One region of the Claveliimonas bilis genome, then DNA from elsewhere that is predicted to be linked to it. Evidence: riboswitches for the same ligand, from Rfam matches in the RefSeq annotation. Region 1 holds a riboswitch; the other holds the start of a gene.
What was found. Region 1 has a riboswitch for thiamine pyrophosphate ahead of thiW (energy coupling factor transporter S component ThiW). Riboswitches for the same ligand answer to the same signal wherever they lie in the genome.

Region 1 (7,945 bases):
ATTGACGGCAAACCGTTTGAACTTCTGCAGCCCATACGGCAGAATATGACGATAATAAGGAAGCGAAACAGCAGCCAATGTCATGCCGTGAGTCGCATCTGTGTAAGCTCCTACAGACTGACCGAGCATGTGGACCATCCAGTCTGTAGATTTCCCCCTGGAAACCAACGTATTCAACGCCCATGTTGCCGTCCACATAATGTTGCTCCGCGCTTCATAATTCTGTGGGTCTTTATTGGCGATCCGACTGGAGTAAATAACAGAACGCATCAGACCTTCACTGATATAATCGCTTGTGTTATCGTCTTCTCCGGAAAAATACTGCTCACAGATATGATTAAAAATATCGTAAATACCGGATACCATCTGGTAATGAGGAAGGGTCAGTGTATATTTAGGATTCAGAACTGCAAATTTAGGCATAATGTTCTCATCCGCAAAAACATGGCCGATCTTCTGCTTTGTCTTATGATTTGTGATTACAGACCCGGCATTCATTTCCGATCCGGTTCCTACCATAGTCAGCACACACCCTACCGGAAGAGTCTCGCAGTCCGGTTCTTCAAAACGTATATAATATTTCTCCCAGGGATCTTCTTTACAATTAACAGAAACAGAAACTGCTTTCGCATAGTCGCAGACGGATCCCCCGCCAACTGCCAGCAGAAAATCTGCATTATGGTTTCTTGCAGTTTCAATGCCTTCATAGAGTTTATCCACTGTCGGGTTGGGCATAACACCTGAGATTTCCGCTACATTTTTTCCATTCTTTTTCAAAATTTCTACAACTTCATCATAAATCCCGTTTTTCTTAATAGACCCGCCACCATAGATCAGTATAACATTTTTCCCATACTTTGGCAGTTCTATGTTCAGATTATCCAGCGAATCCTCTCCAAAATAAAGTTTTGTCGGGTTACAATACGAAAAATTTCCCAGCATTTGCAGGTCCTCCTTTGATTTTTTATTCTGACACCATGTCAGTACATATACTATAACTCCATTCTGACATAGTGTCAATATTGTTCGCAAATTTTTTAACTTTTTATTCGCCGTAGTCTAGTTTACCGGCCGCTGACATATAATACATAAAACAGGCCATTTACGAGGAATTTATGCTGACACGTTTCAAATCTTTCCGTCCATTTCGCCCTATTCTTCTTCCCCTTTTATTTGCAGGCGCATTTTTTTTCGGTCATCTGACCGGCTTTATCGTGGAGCAGGTTTTTCCCGCTGCCGCCGAAACATCATCGGAAGGAAACTGGGGACTTAGTTTTCAGGAGGAAGGCGAAGCGCCGATCGGAAACGCCAAAGCCGAAGATCTCAAAGAACTGAACGCCTACTATACAGGTGATACAGGTAAACAGATCATCTATCTTACTTTTGATGCAGGATATGAAAATGGAAATACCGACGCTTTACTGGATGCCTTGAAAAAACATCACGCCCCTGCCACATTTTTCGTTGTCGGTAATTTCATAGAAGATAATCCTGATCTTATCAAAAGGATGGTAAAAGAAGGGCATACCGTCGGCAACCACACCTACAGCCACCCCGATATGTCGCAGATTTCTACAAAGGAAAGTTTTGAAACCGAACTTGGCAAGGTGGAGCTGCTTTATCAAGAGATAACAGGGAAAGAAATGACAAAGTTTTACCGGCCGCCGCAGGGCAAATACAGCCAGGAAAATTTAAAAATGGCCCAGGAACTCGGCTATCATACCTTTTTCTGGAGCCTGGCTTATGTAGATTGGTACGAAGAGGATCAGCCTTCCCGTGAGGAAGCCTTTGACAAACTGCTTCCCCGCATCCATCCGGGAGCTATTGTTCTTCTCCACAGCACTTCTTCTACAAACGCCGGCATTCTCGACGAATTATTAACACGCTGGGAGAAAATAGGGTATGAATTTGGGGATTTAAATGATCTTGTCGCCGAAGAAGGATAGAAAGTAATAAACAAAAAGAGAATACATAAATTTAAATCGGGACGGGGTTTTTATACTCCCGTCCCAAATGAAATCCATATTAAAGAATGTCAATATATTCCCCGGCAAGGGCTTTATTCATACTGCGCACTGCACAGAATTTTCCGCACATACTGCAAGTGTCGCTGTGATCGTCTTCCGGACTTCTGCTGTCACGGATCGCTTTGGCAGTTTCCGGATCCAGCGCGCACGCAAACTGCGCATCCCAGTCCAGTTTTCTCCTGGCATCCGCCATACGGTCGTCGATATCCCGTGCTCCCGGTACGCCTTTTGCTATATCCGCGGCATGGGCTGCAATTTTAGAAGCAATGATTCCCTGCTTTACATCTTCTACATTAGGAAGCGCCAGGTGTTCTGCCGGGGTTACATAGCACAGAAACGCTGCGCCGCTCATGGCTGCCACTGCTCCTCCTATAGCCGCTGTGATATGGTCATATCCCGGCGCAATATCTGTCACCAAAGGTCCCAGTACATAAAATGGCGCGCCCATGCAGATGCTTTTCTGCACTTCCATATTTGCAGCCACCTGGTCAAGCGGCACATGTCCCGGTCCTTCTACCATAACCTGTACATTGTGATCCCACGCTCTTTTTGTCAGCTCGCCAAGGCGCACCAGCTCTTCAATCTGGCACACATCTGTTGCATCCGCCAGACATCCGGGACGGCATGCATCCCCAAGTGAAATTGTCACATCATATTTTTCACAGATGTCTAAAATTTCATCATAGTATTCATAAAACGGATTTTCTTCTCCCGTCATGCTCATCCAGGCAAAGACCAGGCTTCCTCCCCGGCTTACAATATTCATTTTTCTTTTATGTTTCTTAATCTGCTCAATTGTTTTTCGTGTAATTCCGCAGTGCAGCGTAACAAAATCCACGCCGTCCTCTGCATGGAGTCTGATCACATCAATAAAGTCTTTTGCCGACAAAGTTGCCAGATCTCTCTGATAATGAATAACACTGTCATAAACAGGAACCGTTCCGATCATAACCGGACACTCCCTTGTCAGTTTCTGACGGAAGGGCTGAGTATTTCCATGGCTGGACAGATCCATGATCGCCTCTGCGCCAAGGTTTACAGCGCTCATCACCTTTTCCATCTCAATATCATAGTCTTTGCAGTCTCTGGATACTCCCAGATTGACATTGATCTTCGTGCGCAGCATGCTTCCGATTCCTTCCGGGTTAAGGCATGTGTGCTTTTTATTTGCACAGATTGCCACCTTTCCTTCTGCTACAAGCTGCATTAATTTTTCTACCGGCATATTTTCCTTTTTTGCCACGATTTCCATCTGCGGTGTTACAATCCCTTTCCGGGCTGCATCCATTTGTGTTGTGTAATTTTCCATCCGTAGTTTCCTCCTTATCTTTCTGTGTGCTCTGATCTGCCGGTCCTCCAGATTGTTCCGGCTTTTTTCATTTCAGCAGTTCTATCCTGCCACCTTCAGCAGTTTCATTGCGCCGCCTTTTTCCAGAATCGTAATCAGCAAAAAGGCAAGAATACTGCCTACTACCGTAGAAATCAAAAACGGCACGATATAGACAAACAATCCGGCCGGTTCCATCCCCATCAAGAATTTTGCTGCCGGGTACGCTGCCAAAGCCCCCAGGATGCCTGTCCCAAACACTTCGGCAAAGCAGGTTACGCCAAGTCTTCGGCACACCATATACACGATTCCACAGCACAGGGCACCTGCCATACTGCCCGGGAACGCCAGAATACTCCCGATTCCCATCACATTTCTGAGCAGACTTGCACAAAATGCAATTCCCACTCCCCAGCCCGGTCCAAGGGTTACCGCTGCCAGGATATTTACCATGTGCTGTACCGGCGCACATTTGCTTCCCGCCACCGGGAAACTGATCATACTCCCAACTACAGCCAATGCTGTCAGCACACCAGCCAGCACCAGCTTTCTCGTCGCATTCTTCTGCTCCACAAAAAACGTCTCCTTCCTGTTCCGCTACTCCTTTTTACGTTTCTGCTTCATTTTTGTCCGCTTACACGCAAAAACGCTGTCAAGTACTGTATTTATAGTTCTTCTTTAGCGTCGGTGTACAAGGGGCTAAAATCTCCCCTTCACCGACCATGTTGCCCCTTGTACACCGACGCTACGGGAAGACGAGAAAATAAAAGAATTTTTCCAGAATGTTTCACGAAAAAAAATAGAGTTCCACCGACGGAACTCTATCAATTACTCAATATTCATCCCTACGTTGGCATTATCCAAATCAGGTTATGGGTCGAAACAAACCAGTCTCCTCTCAGCCGGCTTCAGCCAGCTCCCCGTATCACTATAATTTTGTACTGGGTTTATTATATCCCTGACATCTGGATTTTGCAACTGCTGCGAAGGAATATTTTCAAAATTACACACCATGTTTCGCAGTTTTGCCCACCGCTTACTGCAACTTGACACGTAGTAAAGTTTAAAAGTGTTACGTGTGGAATTAGCAAATTAACGCATCAACCTGCCGCAGACTCCAGGCAATCCTTGCGCTCTCTTCCAGCTCTTCTATCGCATAAAACGCATCCATCATACTTGCAGCTCCTACAACCGGGCCGTGATTTTGCAACAGGTAGCCGTCGCTGCCTTCCATGTGTTCTTCAAAGAGCCCGAATAATTCCCGGCTTCCCGGAGGCGCATAGGGAATCAGCCCCACTTTGCCCAGTTTCATTTTCAGATAAGGCGTGTGCTCTGGCATGATATCTATCATGGATTCATGGGGAAGGCAGGACCACAGTGTAGAGTAAAAACTATGTGTGTGTATCACAGCCCCGCTCCCTTTTTTCTGATACATAAGCAGATGAAGGGGCGCTTCTTTGCTGGGCTTTGGCCCCGCTATATACTCTCCTTTTAAATCAAGAACCGCAAATTCTTCTTCCTTCAATGTCCCAAAGCAGGTTCCGCTGGCGCTGATGTAAATTTTGTCTTCATGACGAAAGCTGATATTGGCAGTGGAACCGGTTGCTTTCCGCTCATTAAGGGCAATCCGATCCATCGGGATTACTGGGAGAAAAACCAAAGTGTCATGTCCGGCAAAACTCCTGTTGTTGTCTGCGGAAGCCCGGGCAGCGGAAGGACTATTTTCTCCTACGGACTTTACGCCGCCAGCCCCTACACCTCAAATCCGCTTATTGAAGTGGACTGCTACCATTTAAACGCCAAACAATGTGATAAATTATTCAAAGATGAGCGTTCTCCTCTCTTTGAAAATAACTATATCATACTATTTAAAAACCTGAACGCGCTGTCCCCCACACTGCAGAACCTCTTCACCTACTATCTGGAAAATCTGGAACTGACATCACGCCACAAAGTCATCTGTACTTTTACAGGAGACATGGGGGACCTTATTGCCGCCAACCAGTTTTCACAAAATTTAAGCTATCTGATCTCCGGCTTTACGATCCAGCTTCCTTCTATTAATCACAAGCCGGAACTGATCGTATCTATCGCCCGCTCTTACTTGAACAGCCTGAACCAGGAACTTCCCATCCAAATTGCCGGATTTGAGCCTGAAGCCCTGAAACTTCTGGAAGAACATCACTGGCAGTACGGGATCTCACAATTTCAAACTGTACTGAAACAACTTGTTATCCAGTCCAACAGCCAGTTTATTACCGCCGAAAATGTACAGACCATCCTCTCTCATCTGGGACCTTCAAAAAGCAATGCTTCGAGGGATACCCGCCTGAATCTGAACCAGACATTGGATGACATCACAAAAGATGTGATCGATCTCGTATTGAAAGAAGAAAGCATGAATCAGACAAAAGCCGCCAAACGGCTGGGAATCAGCCGCAGTACACTGTGGAAGAAGTTGAAAATGGAGACGTAACACTTTTAAACTTTACTACGTGCCAACTTGCGGTAAACGGTGTGTAAAACTGCGAGAAGCCCCGTCCTTTTTTGAAAATAACCAAAAAAGGACGGGGCTTCTCGCAGTTGTTTTATGTGGGATTTCAATTTTGCACACCGTAGTTTGCAGTTTTACACAGGGTTATACATAAGCTGACACGTAGTTTATATGAAAAGTGTTACGTCACCAATTCACCAAACCACCGTTCAAACGAAGCACGGGCACACATTTTCACTTCCGCTTCCATAGCACGATACTTCTCCATCAGCGTTTTTCCTTCTGCGGTTATCTCACATTTTCCTCCGCTTCTGCCTCCCTGATGCCGGATCAGCAGCGGGGTCCCAAGCTCTCTTTCTGCTCGGTTTATGATTTTCCATCCTTTGCTGTAAGACATTTCCATTTTCTGACAGGCTTCTTTCATAGAACCGCTTTCTTCCAGGTGTTCTAAAAGTTTTATCAGTCCCGGTCCAAACACAGGTTCATCTGTGCAGACCTGCAATTTAACCACAGGCCTGAATTTCCGGCTTTCTTCTTTTTTATCCATTCTTTTCACCTTTTTAATTTTCTTCCAGGAGAAGAAGTCTCTCCGGAGCAATTGTCACAGCCTCCGGAATCCGGCAGCCGCCCCGCTCACTTTTCATCCACAAGCCTTTCTCCGCCTGTTGATCCGCCTTAAAAATAATCGTCTGTTCAAAGGGCGTCTCGGACTGCTCCACCGGCAGTACAGGAAAACGGTTGACTTGGTTTTCCCCTTCTGCTCCGCCTTCCCTTGACTTGCCTGCTGCCGGCAGGATATCATGGGCCCGCACTCCGATATACGCTGTTTTTTCCGAAACAGGTTCTGCCGTCCAAAGAGAAATCCCCCAGTCTTTTGCATAGACCTGAAACTGTCCTCTTTTTTCTATCTGTGAGATATTTTTGCATCCGGTCAATCTGGCAGCCGCTACTTTCCTGGGATTTTCAAACAGTGCTTTTGTATTGTCAGTGATCACATTTTTCCCTTTTTCCATGATCATCGTATCCGTACACAGCCGGTAAATCTCGTCTCTGTCATGGCTCACTAAAATGGTGCATCCTGCAAAATTCCGAATCCACCTTTGCATTTCCAGCTGAAGTTCTTCCTTTAAATAGCTGTCCATAGCGGAAAACGGCTCATCCAAAAGCAGAATATCCGGTTCGCTGGCCAGTATTCTTGCCAAAGCCGTCCTCTGCTGCTGTCCTCCCGAAAGCCGAGTCGGATATTGTTTCTCCAATCCTCTAAGCTGGAACTGTTCCATCAACCCGGCGGCTTTCTGCTTTTTTTCCGCCTTTTTCCCCTGTATGCCGGCCATAATATTTTCTTCTACTGTCATATTGGGAAATAATGCATAATTTTGAAACAGATAGCCTACCTTCCGTTTCTGTGGAGATAGGTCGATCTTTTTCTCACTGTCGTAAAACACTGTTTTTTCCGTGGCAATTCTTCCACGATCCGGACGCACGATCCCGGCTACCGCCTTCAAAGTCATACTTTTCCCGCAGCCGGACGCCCCCAGGATCCCGAGACATCCGCCATTCATGGAAACTTTCATGTCCAACATGTAATGTTTCAGTTGTTTTTGAAAATTAATTTCCAGCTGTTTCATTTTCAGCCGTTACCTCCGGTTAAATTTCTGGAAAATGTATGTCACATAGTTCATCCCTGTCACAACCAGAAAGGAGATCACCACCAGCACAATTACATACTGATATGCTCCCTCCATGTTTCCGGCTGCCACATCAGAATACACAGCCAGAGGCAGGGTCCTTGTCTTTCCCGCAATATTTCCCGCGATCATTGCCGTGGCGCCAAATTCTCCCAGCCCTCTTGCAAACGCCAGGATCCCTCCTGATAAAATTCCGGACAGTGCATTAGGAAAGAGGATTTTCCAGAAAATCTTCCACTCAGACATTCCAAGCGTCCGCCCGGCATCGATCAAATCTCCATTGACCTGCTCAAAAGCCCCTCTGGCGGAACGATACATCAAAGGAAAAGAAATCACCACTGCCGCCAGGACCGTCGCTCCCCACGAAAAGGCGATTTTCACCCCGAAAAACTCCAGAAAGAAACGGCCA
Region 2 (7,945 bases), 1.4 Mb from region 1:
GGGGACAATGACTGTGTGATCGCCGACGCAGTTTTTCATGGAAAGACAGGCGTCCTGCAGGGAATAATTTTTGACACAGATGAAAATGTAATCCTGTATCTCCAGATCTTCAGCAGATTCCACTGTTTTTTCCGGATGAACGATACGCTCTCCACGGTAATCACTGTGGAGGATTAGACCATGTTCATCAATGGCCTTCTTCCGTGCGCCTCTGGCAACAAAGGAGACATGGGGATAAGTATCGGCAAGCAGAGCGCCTATGTAGCCGCCCACTCCGCCAAGACCGACCACGGCAATTTTTTTATTCTCGAATAAACTCATATAGATTCCTTCTTTCTCCAGATTTTCCGGACAAGAGGCTTCTATATATGATATAGACCCTTCGTCCGGAGATTTATATGACAAAATTATAGCATACTGACAAATGATGGCAACCGGAAAATCATAGCTGTATCGGCTCTTTCCTGCTTTCAAAGCCTGAAACATTTATATGAAATGTCTCCATTGAATCAGGAAGAGCCATGACAGTCCGTAATAAGTGACGACGGCTACCAGATCATTGACGGTTGTAATGAGCGGGCCTGACGCTATTGCAGGATCCACTTTGATTTTATGAAAAAACAGCGGAATCAGCGTTCCGACCAGGCTTGATATGGCCATAGACACCAATAATGCCGTACCGACACATCCGGATATCATCAATGCATGAAAAAAGCGGTAATTCTTAAAGAAATAAATATATATTCCAAGGAAAAATAAAGACAGAAATCCAAGCAGGATACCATTCCCCAATCCGATTTTTAATTCCTTTATAACAAGGGAAAGCTTATCCTTTCCGTCCATTTCCTCATCCATAAGAACCCTTATCGTTACTGCCAGAGACTGTGTTCCCACATTCCCGGCCATATCTAAAATTAATGATTGGAAACAAATAATAATGGGCAGTACCGCAACAATATTTTCAAAAACTCCGACCACTGTAGAAACGCCCATACCCAAAAACAATAGGATAATGAGCCATGGAAGGCGCTTTTTCATACTTTCTTTTGTTGTCTCTTTTAAATCTTCTTCTTTCGTTAAGCCGCCAAGTTTTGCATAGTCGTCGCTCATTTCATCATCTATAACTTCGAGCATATCCCGAGATGTTAAGATGCCGAGTATTTTTCCTTCACTGGTTAATACGGGAAGAGAATCTTGTCCATAATCTTTGATCTTTTCTATATTCTCCGATATATTTTCATGATCGAGAAGATAAGGGTAGGATCGGGTGATAATGTTGTCCAGAGAATCGTATTTTCTGGCAGCAATCAGATCTTTCAGATCAATCGCACCATAAAATCGGTCGTTTTGATCGACTACATAGATGGTTGAAATATTATCATGCTTCCCTGCCTCTTTGATCAGTTCCCGCATTGCCTGGCGGACAGACAATTCCCGGGATATTTTAATATAATTTGTTGTAATCAGGCTGCCGATTTCTTCGATGTTGTAAGAATTGATTGAGCGAATGTCCGTTAAGATATTTTTTCTTTTCAAATTAAGCCTCCTATCTCCCAAAAAAGGGCATAAAAAATCCATCACAGCTAAATGCTGCACAAACACATATGGTTGTGAGATTCTCTGACGATGGAAAAGGCTTAAATATATTACAAAAGGGCATAAATACAGACACTTGAAATATAATTCAAGTCGTTCCCATCGCTGTATGCACGTTGACCTTGATTATCACAACTGTCCATATATTTTGCCTCCTTTACCGTAAAAGTTTGTTTATTATAGCATTTAAAAGCCTTAATGTAAAGTTTTTATAACGCATCTTCGGCCTATCCATATATGGCCAGTCAATGCGCCGGTTGACTTTCCTGGTGGGAAGTGGCACAATTGCTATCGTAATATTAACTCGGAGAGAAGACCTCAAAAGCAGAGGATTTTGAGGAGTGGACATGAAAGGAGAAGTCGCGGAAATGGAGCGTATTCTTATCATAGATGACGATACAAATATTAACAATCTTCTGAAAGAAGCACTGGAAAAGGCAGGGTATGAGTGCAGCCAGGCATTTTCCGGAACAGAGGCCCGTCTTCTTATGAAAATGGAAGACTATGATCTGGTGCTACTGGATCTGATGCTGCCCGGTATTCCGGGGGAGAAGGTGCTTGAAGAGATCAGGGGGAAGGGAGACACTCCCGTGATTGTTCTCACCGCAAGGGATATGCTGGATGATAAGATCGATCTGCTTAAAAGCGGGGCGGATGATTACATTACAAAGCCTTTTGAAATCCGTGAAGTTCTGGCCCGCATAGAAGTGCAGCTTCGGAGAAAAGGACCAAAGGAAGGGGCGGAGGAACGGAAGATCGTCTATAAAGACATGACCCTTGACAAGGATACCTTTACGGTGACAGCGGGAGGATGTGAGCTTCCCCGCCTTACCAGACAGGAGTTTGCTATTTTAGAGCTGCTTCTTTCTCATCCGAAGAAGGTGTACAGTAAGGAGGAAATTTTTGAATATGCATGGCAGGAGCCCTATGTGGGTGAGACAAAGACATTGGATGTCCATATCAGCAATATACGCAAAAAACTGAAAGGCGTGTCTGATACAGAGTACATTGAGACGATCTGGGGGATCGGATACCGCATTTGCCAGTAATCTTTACCTTTTCTTTAGTATTTATTTGCGAAGGATTAAAGGAAGAAGTTTAGACTGTAGCCTGTAAATAAAAAAGAAAAGGAGTGAAAGAGACGGTGAGTGAATTGTTACTTAGCACCAGCGCCCTGACAAAGCAGTTCGGAAGGCATAAGGCGGTCGATCAGGTGAGCATGCATATAAAGCGAGGAGCTATTTACGGATTTATCGGAAGGAACGGAGCCGGAAAGACAACGACTCTTAGAATGATCGGCGGACTTGCTTCACCGACGGCAGGAGAGATCGAGATGTTCGGCTGCAGAGGAAGGGAGCTGAAACAGATCCGTTCCAGAGTGGGATGTCTGATCGAGGGTCCGGGACTTTATGGAAATATGACAGCCCGGGATAATATGAAAATGAAATGCCTTCTCCTGGGAGTACAGAAGAAGGGATATATTGAAGAGCTTCTTGAGGTTGTGGGACTGAAGGATGTAGGGAAAAAACATGTGAAGAGGTATTCGCTTGGTATGAAGCAGAGGCTTGGGATTGCTATGGCTCTCATCGGCGAGCCGGATCTTCTGGTGCTGGATGAGCCCATCAACGGTCTGGATCCCCAGGGGATTGCGGAGGTAAGAGAAACTATCCTGCGGCTGAACAAAGAGAGAAATATGACGATCCTCATATCCAGTCATATTTTGGAGGAATTGTCCAAGATCGCCACGGATTACGGGATCATTCATCAGGGAACCCTTCTGCAGGAGATCACAGATGAGGAGCTGCGGGAAAGATGCAGCGAGCGGCTGGAGATTACTCTCTCGTCACCGGAACTTGCCATTCCGGTACTGGACCGGCTGGGGATACGCCGGTACCAGGTGATGGACAAAGAGCATATATACGTGTTTGAGCGGCTGGATGAGAGCGCCCGGCTTAACATGGAATTTGCAAAAGCAGGCATTCCCGTGAAAGGACTTGCTGTGACAAATGAAGAGCTGGAAACCTATTTTCTCAATCTGACAGGAGGGAATGCACATGCTTAATATGATAAAAATGGAAGTATACCGGATGTTTCACACAAAGAGCGCTTATATCATCATGCTTGTGATGGTGTTTTGTGTGCTGTTTACCAATTATATGAGTTTTGATGAATACAATGCAGAGACAGAGGCCATGAAGACAGCGCCGGTAAATGCAGAGGTCAGCTACACAGATTCCCAAGGAGGGGAGAACGAGACGCCGAATCTTGGGCTGACGGTGACTCTTCCCACAACGCCTGGAGAAAGGGTAACAGTATATGATCTGTTTTTTGCTAACGTGCAGGGGAAATTTATTGCGCTTTTTATTGCGATCTTTACTGTTATTTTTTCCAATGCAGACTTAAACAGCGGATTTGTAAAGAATACAGCCGGTCAGGTAAGGAACCGGTTCGGGCTTGTGGCGGCCAAGACAGTGGCAGTCGTCCTCTATACCATACTGACTCTGGTTATTTTTACAATACTGGAAGTGATAAGTGCAAGAGTGCTTTTCGGATATCTGGAATGGGGAAATGTGGGAGAGTTCCTTTCTTACTTTGGCATTCAGGCAGTTCTCCACTGTGCATTTATGATCGTTCTGACAGCAGTCAGCGTGATCTTAAGAAGCAATGTGCTCAGTATGCTGCTGGGTGTATGTCTGTGCATGAATCTTACCATGATGCTTTACGGAATGGTGAACCTTCTGATCCAAAAGCTGGGATTTGAAAGTTTTGACTTTATGGCTCACACGGTAACCGGGAAGATCAGTATGATCCCTATGGAAATGAGCGGCGCGGATGTACGTTCGGCACTTATCATAGCAGCGGCCTTCACAGTGTGCGCCCTTGCTCTTGCAGGCACAGTATTTCAGAAAAGAGACGTTTAGGAGCTTGAAGGGTTTTTTAAGAGCATCCCGTCAGGCGGAAGGAGAAAAAGATGATCGTTATAATCGTTATTGTCCTGCTTATTATACTTATCATGATCCTGGCAGGTATGCTCTGGAAATATCAGCGGCAGATGAAAGACATCTGCCGCCAGATCGCGTTTTTGAGAGAACATGACAGCAACATGATGGTAACGACGCAGATCCGTTTCGGCGGGATAGAGGAGCTGGCGGAAAAGCTGAATGAGCTGCTCCTGGAAAGGCGGGAGAGGAAGAAGGAATCGGATAAAAAGGAGGAAGAGATTGCTGAAGTATATACCAGTCTGTCCCATGATATCCGTACTCCGCTGACTTCACTGGACGGTTATTTCCAGCTTTTGGAGGAGAGTAAAGACGAGGAAGAGAAGCAGAGATATCTTCAGGTCATACAGGAGAGGATCAGGAGCCTGAAAGATATGCTGGAAGAGCTTTTTACTTATACGAAGCTGCAAAGCGGAGGATACCAGATGGAGCTGGAGCGGTGCCGCCTGGGCCGCATATTAAAAGAAACGATTTTTTCCTATTATGAAGAGTGGATGGCATTGGGTATACAGCCGGAGATCTACATCACGGAAGAAGAGCTGGAAATGGAAGGAAATGTTCCGGCGCTGAAACGGGTGATCCAGAATCTGATAAAAAACGGTCTGGATCATGGGCGTAATAAAATCCGTATCCGCCTGGAACGCCGTCAGGAAAGTGCGGTCCTTTCTTTTGAAAATATGGTGGATGGAGCGGAAAAAATAGAGGTTGAACATGTTTTTGACCGCTTTTATAAAGCAGATGAGGCAAGGAGCCGCAGCTCTACCGGGCTCGGTCTTTCCATTGCAAAGGAACTGACAGAACGAATGGGAGGAACCATAGAGGCAGGAATCCAGGATGGATGGTTTATTGTAGAAATCCGTTTTCCGATCCAGGAGAGCAGGAGCTTCTGACTTCGCACATTTGCCAGGCTGGGTATTGACATTGGAGAAGGAAAGTTTTAATATAAAACATGTGAAAACGGGGAGCTTGTATACAGGCTGAGAGGAAGCGGAGAAGCTTCGACCCGAAACCTGATTTGGATAATGCCAACGTAGGGAAATACATTGTTTCAGTGCGGGAAAGGGCAAAGATCCATTTCCCGTTTTTTTATTCAACTAGGAAACTTTGATTCCTGTCACAAAATAATATTGCCAGACATAGAGTGAGCCAAAGGTTCATGAAGGGGTGCACCACCGCGGGTGTATTCTTTCGTGAACCTTTTTTTATTTAGCAGGGAACTTCGTTCCCCATTAAATAAACGCTCCGCGGGATGCGCACTCGCGCGAAGTGGAAATTTGTTCCTTGTATAGGAACAGTTTCTCCTCTATATCGAGGCAGGAAAGGAGAAGGAGAATGATTCGGATAAATGGCCAAGAAGAGCTGCATTTGGAAGGAAAGACGCTCAAGGAATATCTGGAAGAGAAAGGATACCGCATGGAGCGCATTGCAGTAGAACGAAACGGAGAGATCATCCCCAAGACTTCCTATCAGGACATTATCCTACAGGATGGAGATGTGCTGGAAGTCGTAAGTTTTGTAGGAGGGGGCTAAATTTACAGGAAAGGAAATCCGCAGGATGATAACAAAGCAAGAAATAGAAAAGGCCCTGGAGGAAAGGCACAGCTCCGGAATCCAGGAGAGTTTGAGAAAAGCCAGGGTGGCGGTCGCAGGGCTTGGAGGGCTTGGCTCTAATATTGCAGTCAGTCTTGCCCGGATCGGTGTAGGACATCTGCACCTGATCGATTTTGACCGTGTGGACATTACCAACTTAAATCGGCAGCAGTATTTTATCAGCCAGATCGGAATGTACAAAACGGACGCCATAAGAGAAAATCTGCAGAGGATCAATCCATATCTTGATATCCGTACAGAATGTATCAAAATACAGGAGGAAAATGTCCGGGAATTGTTTCAGGAGGATGATTATATCTGTGAGGCTTTTGATGTGCCGGAATATAAAGCGATGCTTGTCAATTCTGCGCTGGAATATTTTCCGGGGAAATATCTGGTGGCGGCAAGCGGCATGGCAGGATTTGGGGACAGCAATAAAATACGCACCAGAAGAATTACGGACCATTTTTATCTGTGCGGCGACGAGACATCCACGGCAGAGGAGGTGCCGGGACTGATGGCGCCCCGGGTGGCGCTGTGTGCGGCTCATCAGGCAAATATGATCGTGAGGCTGATCCTGGAAAAATCATAAGGGAAAAGTATACCGTATATGTTCTTGTACACCGACGCTAACGAAAGGAAATAGAAAAAATAAGAATAACAGCAGGGAGGAAAGAAAGATGAATACAGAAAAAGATACATGGAAGTTGGGGGATCACGAATTTACATCCAGATTTATTTTAGGATCCGGAAAGTATTCTCTGGATCTGATACAGGCGGCTGTGGAAAACGCCGGAGCGCAGATCGTGACCATGGCTCTTCGGAGAGCAAATGAGGGCGGACTTGCCAATATTTTAGATTATATACCGGAAGGAATAACTATACTGCCAAATACTTCGGGGGCAAGGAACGCCGAGGAGGCAGTGAGGATCGCCAGGCTGGCCCGGGAAGTCTGCGGCAGTGAATTTGTGAAGATTGAGATCATGCGCGACAGCAAATATCTGCTGCCGGATAATTACGAGACAGTCCGGGCAACGGAAATTCTGGCAAAAGAAGGATTTGTGGTGATGCCTTATATGTATCCGGATCTCAATGCGGCCAGAGATATGGCGGATGCGGGAGCAGCCTGCATTATGCCTCTGGGAGCGCCTATCGGCTCCAATAAAGGGCTTTGCACAAAGGAATTTATCCAGATTCTTATTGATGAGATCGACCTGCCTGTTATCGTAGACGCAGGGATCGGAAGGCCGTCCCAGGCATGTGAGGCCATGGAGATGGGAGCAGCGGCTGTCATGGCAAATACGGCCATCGCATCTTCCGGCGATGTAAAGGCAATGGCGGGAGCTATGGGGCTTGCCGTGCAGGCAGGACGGGCCGCTTATCTTGCGGGAATGGGACAGACCATGGCAAGGGGCGGAAGCGCTTCTTCCCCGCTGACAGGATATTTGAGAGACTAGGAGGGGAAAGAGATGGAAAAGATCAACGAAAGTATTTTAAGTGACGAGATCAAAGAGCACCAAAAAGAACATCGGATCGATCATATGACTTATCTGCCGGATATGGAACAGATTCCGTCGGATATGCTGGAGCAGGTGCTGGCGGAAACGAAAGCCTATGACTATGATTCTTTTACAGAAAGTGACGTCAGAAACGCCCTCGCAAAGGAAAGAAGGACGCTTAAGGATTTTCAGGCGCTTCTTTCTCCGGCGGCCCTTCCCCTTCTGGAGGAGATGGCAAGGAAGGCCCAGGCAGAGACACAG

Region 2: linked by a shared signal. The riboswitch ahead of thiS (sulfur carrier protein ThiS) and the one ahead of thiW (energy coupling factor transporter S component ThiW) in region 1 are both predicted to bind thiamine pyrophosphate.

Annotation. Positions count from the first base shown of each region.
Region 1 covers NZ_AP027742.1:2,645,850-2,653,794, forward strand. Annotated here, with positions in the region: gene R2J37_RS12815 (iron-containing alcohol dehydrogenase) at 1-942, opposite strand, end outside; gene R2J37_RS12820 (polysaccharide deacetylase family protein) at 1,116-1,946, shown strand; gene thiC (phosphomethylpyrimidine synthase ThiC) at 2,026-3,336, opposite strand; gene thiW (energy coupling factor transporter S component ThiW) at 3,418-3,927, opposite strand; TPP riboswitch at 4,180-4,285, opposite strand; gene R2J37_RS12835 (class II aldolase/adducin family protein) at 4,439-5,014, opposite strand; gene R2J37_RS12840 (helix-turn-helix domain-containing protein) at 5,021-5,830, shown strand; gene R2J37_RS12845 (winged helix-turn-helix domain-containing protein) at 6,030-6,395, opposite strand; gene R2J37_RS12850 (sulfate/molybdate ABC transporter ATP-binding protein) at 6,409-7,476, opposite strand; gene modB (molybdate ABC transporter permease subunit) at 7,486-7,945, opposite strand, start outside.
Region 2 covers NZ_AP027742.1:923,871-931,815, forward strand. Annotated here, with positions in the region: gene R2J37_RS04460 (ketopantoate reductase family protein) at 1-486, opposite strand, end outside; partial or broken gene R2J37_RS04465 (magnesium transporter) at 487-1,512, opposite strand; gene R2J37_RS04470 (response regulator transcription factor) at 1,965-2,645, shown strand; gene R2J37_RS04475 (ABC transporter ATP-binding protein) at 2,741-3,658, shown strand; gene R2J37_RS04480 (ABC transporter permease) at 3,651-4,517, shown strand; gene R2J37_RS04485 (sensor histidine kinase) at 4,568-5,485, shown strand; TPP riboswitch at 5,544-5,649, shown strand; gene thiS (sulfur carrier protein ThiS) at 5,928-6,125, shown strand; gene thiF (sulfur carrier protein ThiS adenylyltransferase ThiF) at 6,151-6,777, shown strand; gene R2J37_RS04500 (thiazole synthase) at 6,866-7,642, shown strand; gene thiH (2-iminoacetate synthase ThiH) at 7,655-7,945, shown strand, end outside.